DNA from 3 places in the Viridibacillus sp. FSL E2-0187 genome. Region 2 is predicted to be linked to each of the others. Evidence: a T-box and tRNA genes for the amino acid it is inferred to sense, from the RefSeq annotation. Region 2 holds a T-box; the other regions hold tRNA genes.
What was found. The T-box of region 2 lies ahead of pheS (phenylalanine--tRNA ligase subunit alpha). A T-box ahead of a tRNA ligase gene usually reads a tRNA of that ligase, here a tRNA-Phe.
Positions count from the first base shown of each region.

Region 1: it encodes a tRNA-Phe, which carries the amino acid that the T-box ahead of pheS (phenylalanine--tRNA ligase subunit alpha) is inferred to sense. The anticodon was not compared.
Region 3: it encodes a tRNA-Phe, which carries the amino acid that the T-box ahead of pheS (phenylalanine--tRNA ligase subunit alpha) is inferred to sense. The anticodon was not compared.

Region 1 is NZ_JBBOVG010000001.1:194,495-196,723, forward strand. It holds rRNA gene MHH85_RS00815 (23S ribosomal RNA) at 1-350, shown strand, start outside; rRNA gene rrf (5S ribosomal RNA) at 487-602, shown strand; tRNA gene MHH85_RS00825 (tRNA-Asn) at 614-688, shown strand; tRNA gene MHH85_RS00830 (tRNA-Ser) at 694-785, shown strand; tRNA gene MHH85_RS00835 (tRNA-Glu) at 808-882, shown strand; tRNA gene MHH85_RS00840 (tRNA-Val) at 898-973, shown strand; tRNA gene MHH85_RS00845 (tRNA-Met) at 996-1,072, shown strand; tRNA gene MHH85_RS00850 (tRNA-Asp) at 1,076-1,152, shown strand; tRNA gene MHH85_RS00855 (tRNA-Phe) at 1,182-1,257, shown strand; tRNA gene MHH85_RS00860 (tRNA-Thr) at 1,265-1,340, shown strand; tRNA gene MHH85_RS00865 (tRNA-Tyr) at 1,350-1,433, shown strand; tRNA gene MHH85_RS00870 (tRNA-Trp) at 1,446-1,519, shown strand; tRNA gene MHH85_RS00875 (tRNA-His) at 1,537-1,612, shown strand; tRNA gene MHH85_RS00880 (tRNA-His) at 1,657-1,732, shown strand; tRNA gene MHH85_RS00885 (tRNA-Gln) at 1,739-1,810, shown strand; tRNA gene MHH85_RS00890 (tRNA-Gly) at 1,819-1,893, shown strand; tRNA gene MHH85_RS00895 (tRNA-Cys) at 1,906-1,979, shown strand; tRNA gene MHH85_RS00900 (tRNA-Leu) at 2,022-2,103, shown strand.
Region 2 is NZ_JBBOVG010000001.1:619,965-622,193, reverse strand. It holds gene pheT (phenylalanine--tRNA ligase subunit beta) at 1-225, opposite strand, end outside; gene pheS (phenylalanine--tRNA ligase subunit alpha) at 238-1,275, opposite strand; T-box leader at 1,399-1,629, opposite strand; gene MHH85_RS02965 (TrmH family RNA methyltransferase) at 1,693-2,229, opposite strand, start outside.
Region 3 is NZ_JBBOVG010000001.1:441,956-444,184, forward strand. It holds tRNA gene MHH85_RS02075 (tRNA-Leu) at 1-2, shown strand, start outside; tRNA gene MHH85_RS02080 (tRNA-Gly) at 28-102, shown strand; tRNA gene MHH85_RS02085 (tRNA-Leu) at 109-197, shown strand; tRNA gene MHH85_RS02090 (tRNA-Arg) at 227-303, shown strand; tRNA gene MHH85_RS02095 (tRNA-Pro) at 308-384, shown strand; tRNA gene MHH85_RS02100 (tRNA-Ala) at 404-479, shown strand; tRNA gene MHH85_RS02105 (tRNA-Met) at 507-580, shown strand; tRNA gene MHH85_RS02110 (tRNA-Ile) at 597-673, shown strand; tRNA gene MHH85_RS02115 (tRNA-Ser) at 696-788, shown strand; tRNA gene MHH85_RS02120 (tRNA-Met) at 821-897, shown strand; tRNA gene MHH85_RS02125 (tRNA-Asp) at 901-977, shown strand; tRNA gene MHH85_RS02130 (tRNA-Phe) at 1,007-1,082, shown strand; tRNA gene MHH85_RS02135 (tRNA-Gly) at 1,087-1,160, shown strand; tRNA gene MHH85_RS02140 (tRNA-Ile) at 1,168-1,244, shown strand; tRNA gene MHH85_RS02145 (tRNA-Asn) at 1,255-1,329, shown strand; tRNA gene MHH85_RS02150 (tRNA-Ser) at 1,335-1,425, shown strand; tRNA gene MHH85_RS02155 (tRNA-Glu) at 1,430-1,501, shown strand; gene MHH85_RS02160 (MerR family transcriptional regulator) at 1,761-2,229, shown strand, end outside.

The DNA.
Region 1 (2,229 bases), 430 kb from region 2:
GCTGTTCGCCCATTAAAGCGGTACGCGAGCTGGGTTCAGAACGTCGTGAGACAGTTCGGTCCCTATCCGTCGTGGGCGTAGGAAATTTGAGAGGAGCTGTCCTTAGTACGAGAGGACCGGGATGGACACACCGCTGGTGTACCAGTTGTTCTGCCAAGGGCATCGCTGGGTAGCTATGTGTGGACGGGATAAGTGCTGAAAGCATCTAAGCATGAAGCCCCCCTCAAGATGAGATTTCCCATTACGCAAGTAAGTAAGATCCCTCAAAGACGATGAGGTAGATAGGTTCGAGGTGGAAGTGTGGCGACATACGGAGCTGACGAATACTAATAGATCGAGGACTTAACCAAATTTTACTTAACTAACTTCAATGTAATTTATCCAGTTTTGAGAGAATAATAAAAAACTTTTCTAAAATAGCAAAAAACACTTGCTAAACTTTAAAAAAGATGGTATAATTATTCTTGTCCTTAGGTAATACAATAGTCTAGTGATGATGGCAAAGAGGTCACACCCGTTCCCATGCCGAACACGGAAGTTAAGCTCTTTAGCGCCGATGGTAGTTGGGGGTTTCCCCCTGTGAGAGTAGGACGTTGCTAGGCGATCATATTATTCCGAAGTAGCTCAGTGGTAGAGCATCCGGCTGTTAACCGGACGGTCGTAGGTTCGAGTCCTACCTTCGGAGCCATTTTTGGAGAGCTGTCCGAGTGGCCGAAGGAGCACGATTGGAAATCGTGTAGGCGAGTAACCTTGTCTCAAGGGTTCAAATCCCTTGCTCTCCGCCATACACATTCTAATTTATTAAATGGCCCCTTGGTCAAGCGGTTAAGACACCGCCCTTTCACGGCGGTAACACGGGTTCGAATCCCGTAGGGGTCACCATTTATAACATTATACGGAGGATTAGCTCAGCTGGGAGAGCACCTGCCTTACAAGCAGGGGGTCGGCGGTTCGATCCCGTCATCCTCCACCATTTAAATTAATAATACCATTATCGCGGGGTGGAGCAGTTCGGTAGCTCGTCGGGCTCATAACCCGAAGGTCACAGGTTCAAATCCTGTCCCCGCAACCAAATGGTCCGGTAGTTCAGTTGGTTAGAATGCCTGCCTGTCACGCAGGAGGTCGCGGGTTCGAGTCCCGTCCGGACCGCCATTTTTTAAAAAAGAATATTAAATTATTATGGGTCAGTAGCTCAGTTGGTAGAGCATTAGATTGAAGCTCTAAGTGTCGGCGGTTCGATTCCGTCCTGACCCACCATAATAATGCCGGTGTAGCTCAGTTGGTAGAGCAACTGACTTGTAATCAGTAGGTCGAGGGTTCGACTCCTTTCGCCGGCACCATGTTTTTCTGGAGGGGTAGCGAAGAGGCTAAACGCGGCGGACTGTAAATCCGCTCCTTCGGGTTCGGCGGTTCGAATCCGTCCCCCTCCACCATTTTTTTATTTTAGGGGCATAGTTTAACGGTAGAATAGAGGTCTCCAAAACCTTTGATGTGGGTTCGATTCCTACTGCCCCTGCCAATTTAAATTATATAATGGCGGTTGTGGCGAAGTGGTTAACGCACCTGATTGTGGTTCAGGCATTCGTGGGTTCGATTCCCATCAGTCGCCCCATTTAATTTTTGACAATAAAATAACTTAGATATAATAATATTATGGCGGTTGTGGCGAAGTGGTTAACGCACCTGATTGTGGTTCAGGCATTCGTGGGTTCGATTCCCATCAGTCGCCCCATATTATTGGGGTATAGCCAAGCGGTAAGGCAACGGATTTTGATTCCGTCATGCCCTGGTTCGAATCCAGGTACCCCAGTTAAATTTGCGGAAGTAGTTCAGTGGTAGAACACCACCTTGCCAAGGTGGGGGTCGCGAGTTCGAACCTCGTCTTCCGCTCCATTTTCTATTTACGGCGGCATAGCCAAGTGGTAAGGCACAGGTCTGCAACACCTCTACCACCGGTTCAAATCCGGTTGCCGCCTCCAATTATTTTTAAAATAACTACATATGATCTATAATAATATTATGCCGGTGTGGCGGAATTGGCAGACGCGCACGACTCAAAATCGTGTTCTTTCGAGAGTGTCGGTTCGACCCCGACCACCGGTATCCTAAATATAAATTTCCTTAAGAGTTCTCATTATGAGAGCTCTTTTTTTGTTGTTTAAATTTCTTTCTTTGAGGGAGTATCCATGGTGGAATTTAAGGTACAAGATATTCTAGAAGCACAGTCGT
Region 2 (2,229 bases):
TAATTCTTCTTCACCAAAGTCTACTTGGCAAATATTTAATTTATCCGCTTCTGGGTGTTTTACTTTTTCTTTCACTTCGCCAACCATTAGCTTTTTCATACCTTCAGCTAGGTTTGCAACGCCGTCCACTTCAATCCCAGAACGTGTAATTTTTTCTGCTAAAACTGCTGGCTCTAGGCCTTGTAAATCAACATATTGTTCTAACCATTTTAACGATACTAGCATGTTTACCCCTCCTTACTCTTCTGTGCGGTGGAATTGTGATAAGAATCGGATGTCATTTGTATAGAAATGACGGATATCGTCCACCCCATATTTCAACATTGCAATACGTTCTTGCCCCATACCAAATGCGAAGCCTGAAACTTTTTTAGGATCGTATCCAGCCATCTCAAGAACGTTTGGATGCACCATACCGGCACCTAAAATTTCAATCCAACCTGTTTGTTTACATAAACTACAGCCAGATCCACCACATTTGAAACAAGAGATATCCATTTCTACTGAAGGCTCAGTGAATGGGAAGAAACTTGGGCGTAAACGAATTTCACGTTCTTGGCCAAACATTTTTTTCGCAAAAAGATCCAAAGTACCTTTTAAATCGCTCATTGTAATGTTCTCGCTTATTACAAGTCCTTCGATTTGATTGAACTGATGCGAATGTGTAGCATCATCATTGTCACGACGGAATACTTTACCCGGACAGATAATTTTCACAGAAGCACCTTGTTTTTCTTCCATAGTACGAGCTTGTACTGGAGAAGTCTGTGTACGAAGTAAAATCTCTTCAGAAATATAGAATGTATCTTGCATATCACGAGCAGGGTGACCTTTTGGTAGGTTTAATGCTTCGAAGTTATAATAGTCTTTTTCAACTTCTGGTCCTTCCGCAATTTCATATCCCATGCTGATGAATAAGTCTTCAATTTCTTCAACAACCTTTGTTAGCGGATGTTTACTACCAACTTTTATTGGACGTCCTGGTAAAGTCACGTCAATTGACTCTTTTTCTAGTTGTTCCTGAACCGCTTTTTCTTCCAGTAATTGAGCACGTGCTTCAAGCACCTCAGTCACTTCTTGACGTACAACGTTTACTAGAGCACCCATTTTAGGACGTTCCTCTGCAGGAAGTTTACCCATCCCTTTTAATAAATCCGTGATCGGACCTTTTTTACCTAAATAAGCAACACGCACATCATTCAACTCTTTAGAGTTCGATACCGCTGCAATTTTCGCTAAAGCTTCTTCCTTTAGCTGATTTAATTGTTCTTCCATTGCCATTTAAATTCCTCCTTCCAATATCGAATAGTAAAAACAGATTGATTGTTTTTACTAAACACGCAAACCGTCTTTTCATGTAGACTGTAAAAAAATCTGCACAAAAAAACTCGCCCCCTAAAAAGGGACGAGGACATAGTTCGCGGTACCACCCTAGTTATTGTACTTAAGTACAATCACTTCATTGACATAACGGCTCTAAACCGGCCTACCTTTACAGCAATTGCTGGTCCCGGTGGCTGCTAACGGAGTGAACTTCCATGTAACACAACTTTATGCACGCTTGCAGTCTTTGGCGAGCACTCCCTAAAAAGTGTAGAAACATATACTTTTTCCGATCGAAGCATTTAAATTATTTTTAATTATTGTATGCAATAATATTCATTATACGCAACTAAATTGTTTTCTTCAAGGTTACTTTGCCGAAACTGCGAAGTTATATAACAAAATACCAGAAGCTACTGCTACATTTAAAGATTCAGCTTGCCCTAAAATCGGAATGATAACATTGGCATCTGTTTTTGCAAGTAAGTCTGGGTGAATACCATTGCCTTCATTGCCCATAATAAGTGCAAATTTATCGCCTTTTTTCACTTCCGAATAGACTACTGCATTATCAAGAGCTGTCCCGATAACTGGGATTAATCTGTCTTGTAAATTATCAATCCAGTCTCCAAGATCCCCTTTTACAACAGGAATATGGAAATGCGAGCCTTGAGCAGAGCGTACTGTTTTTGGATTGAAAGCATCAGCTGAGCCTTTACCAAGAATAACTGCATCAATACCAGCTGCATCTGCCGTACGAATCATTGTACCCACATTGCCCGGATCTTGAACTGCATCAATTAATAATAATTTTGTCCAGCCAGCTTGTTCTTCCTCTGTTACCTCACGTTGTTTACATTGTGCGAAGATCCCTTGAGGGTGCTCTGTTTCAGACAATTCTTTTGC
Region 3 (2,229 bases), 180 kb from region 2:
CATAATTTTTAAGTTTATCAGCATATTGCGGAAGTAGTTCAGTGGTAGAACACCACCTTGCCAAGGTGGGGGTCGCGAGTTCGAACCTCGTCTTCCGCTCCAAAATATGCCGGGGTGGCGGAACTGGCAGACGCACAGGACTTAAAATCCTGCGGTAGGTGACTACCGTACCGGTTCGATTCCGGTCCTCGGCACCATCTTTTAATATAATATAAGTGATATAAATGCGCCCGTAGCTCAATTGGATAGAGCGTCTGACTACGGATCAGAAGGTTGTGGATTCGACTTCTGCCGGGCGCGCCATTAACGGGAAGTAGCTCAGCTTGGTAGAGCACTTGGTTTGGGACCAAGGGGTCGCAGGTTCGAATCCTGTCTTCCCGACCATTAATACTTTCAACCCTATGGGGCCTTAGCTCAGCTGGGAGAGCGCCTGCCTTGCACGCAGGAGGTCAGCGGTTCGATCCCGCTAGGCTCCACCAATTTATTACTAAATTTAATACCATCATGGCGGCGTAGCTCAGCTGGCTAGAGCGTACGGTTCATACCCGTGAGGTCGGGGGTTCGATCCCCTCTGCCGCCATACTAACCAAACTAAAGGACCTTTAGCTCAGTTGGTTAGAGCAGACGGCTCATAACCGTCCGGTCGCAGGTTCGAGTCCTGCAAGGTCCACCATCTACACAACGTTATATTTTTTGGAGGAATACCCAAGTCTGGCTGAAGGGATCGGTCTTGAAAACCGACAGGCGGGTCATACCGCGCGGGGGTTCGAATCCCTCTTCCTCCTCCATTTTTTAAAAGTTAATTTCATAATATCATTATCGCGGGGTGGAGCAGTTCGGTAGCTCGTCGGGCTCATAACCCGAAGGTCACAGGTTCAAATCCTGTCCCCGCAACCAAATGGTCCGGTAGTTCAGTTGGTTAGAATGCCTGCCTGTCACGCAGGAGGTCGCGGGTTCGAGTCCCGTCCGGACCGCCATTTTTTAAAAATATTGTATTAATCATCATGGGTCAGTAGCTCAGTTGGTAGAGCATTAGATTGAAGCTCTAAGTGTCGGCGGTTCGATTCCGTCCTGACCCACCATGATGCGGGTGTAGTTTAGTGGTAAAACCACAGCCTTCCAAGCTGTTGTCGAGAGTTCGATTCTCTTCACCCGCTCCAATTTTATGGGCCTATAGCTCAGCTGGTTAGAGCGCACGCCTGATAAGCGTGAGGTCGATGGTTCGAGTCCATTTAGGCCCACCATTAAAATTATTCCGAAGTAGCTCAGTGGTAGAGCATCCGGCTGTTAACCGGACGGTCGTAGGTTCGAGTCCTACCTTCGGAGCCATATATGGGGAAGTACTCAAGTGGCTGAAGAGGCGCCCCTGCTAAGGGTGTAGGTCGCGTAAGCGGCGCGAGGGTTCAAATCCCTCCTTCTCCGCCATATAGGCCCCTTGGTCAAGCGGTTAAGACACCGCCCTTTCACGGCGGTAACACGGGTTCGAATCCCGTAGGGGTCATACTAAAAAACCATTAGAATCATATTTGATTCTAATGGTTTTTTTGCGTTTGAAAAGGCGTATTTTTAATGAGTTAAAGCAATTTTTGCAGATTATGAAAAAGAGTTCTTTATAATTAGGCAAGTTAAAAATCATCATAAATATATGAAGTAACATACTACGTAAAGGCTGTTTGCCGGTACTTAGATTTTTTAAATTATATCCTATTGACCTTAACGTTACGTCAAACTATATAGTAGAAACATGGAGGTGAAAAGAGATGGAAATGACGATTCAAAAACTTGCTCAGCTGTCAGGAGTTAGTTCTAGAACATTGCGTTATTATGATGATATTGGCTTGTTAAAACCTGCACGTGTAAATTCTTCAGGTTATCGTATTTATGGGCAAGAAGAGATTGATTTGTTACAGCAAATATTATTTTATCGTGAATTAGGCTTTAAGTTAGAAGTCATTAAAGAGATCATAACAGTCGAGAATTTTGACTATAAGAATGCCCTAATGGAGCATTATAAGGCATTAATGGAGAAACGCCAACAATTAGATGTCATGATAACAACGGTAACTAAAACAATCAGAGCTATGAATGGAGGAGTTCAAATGTCAAACGAAGAAAAGTTTGAAGGTTTAAAGGAAAAAATGATTTTAGATAATGAAAAAGAATATGGCGAAGAGATACGACAAAATTACGGAGATGCTACAGTTGATGCATCCAATAATAAAGTGCAAC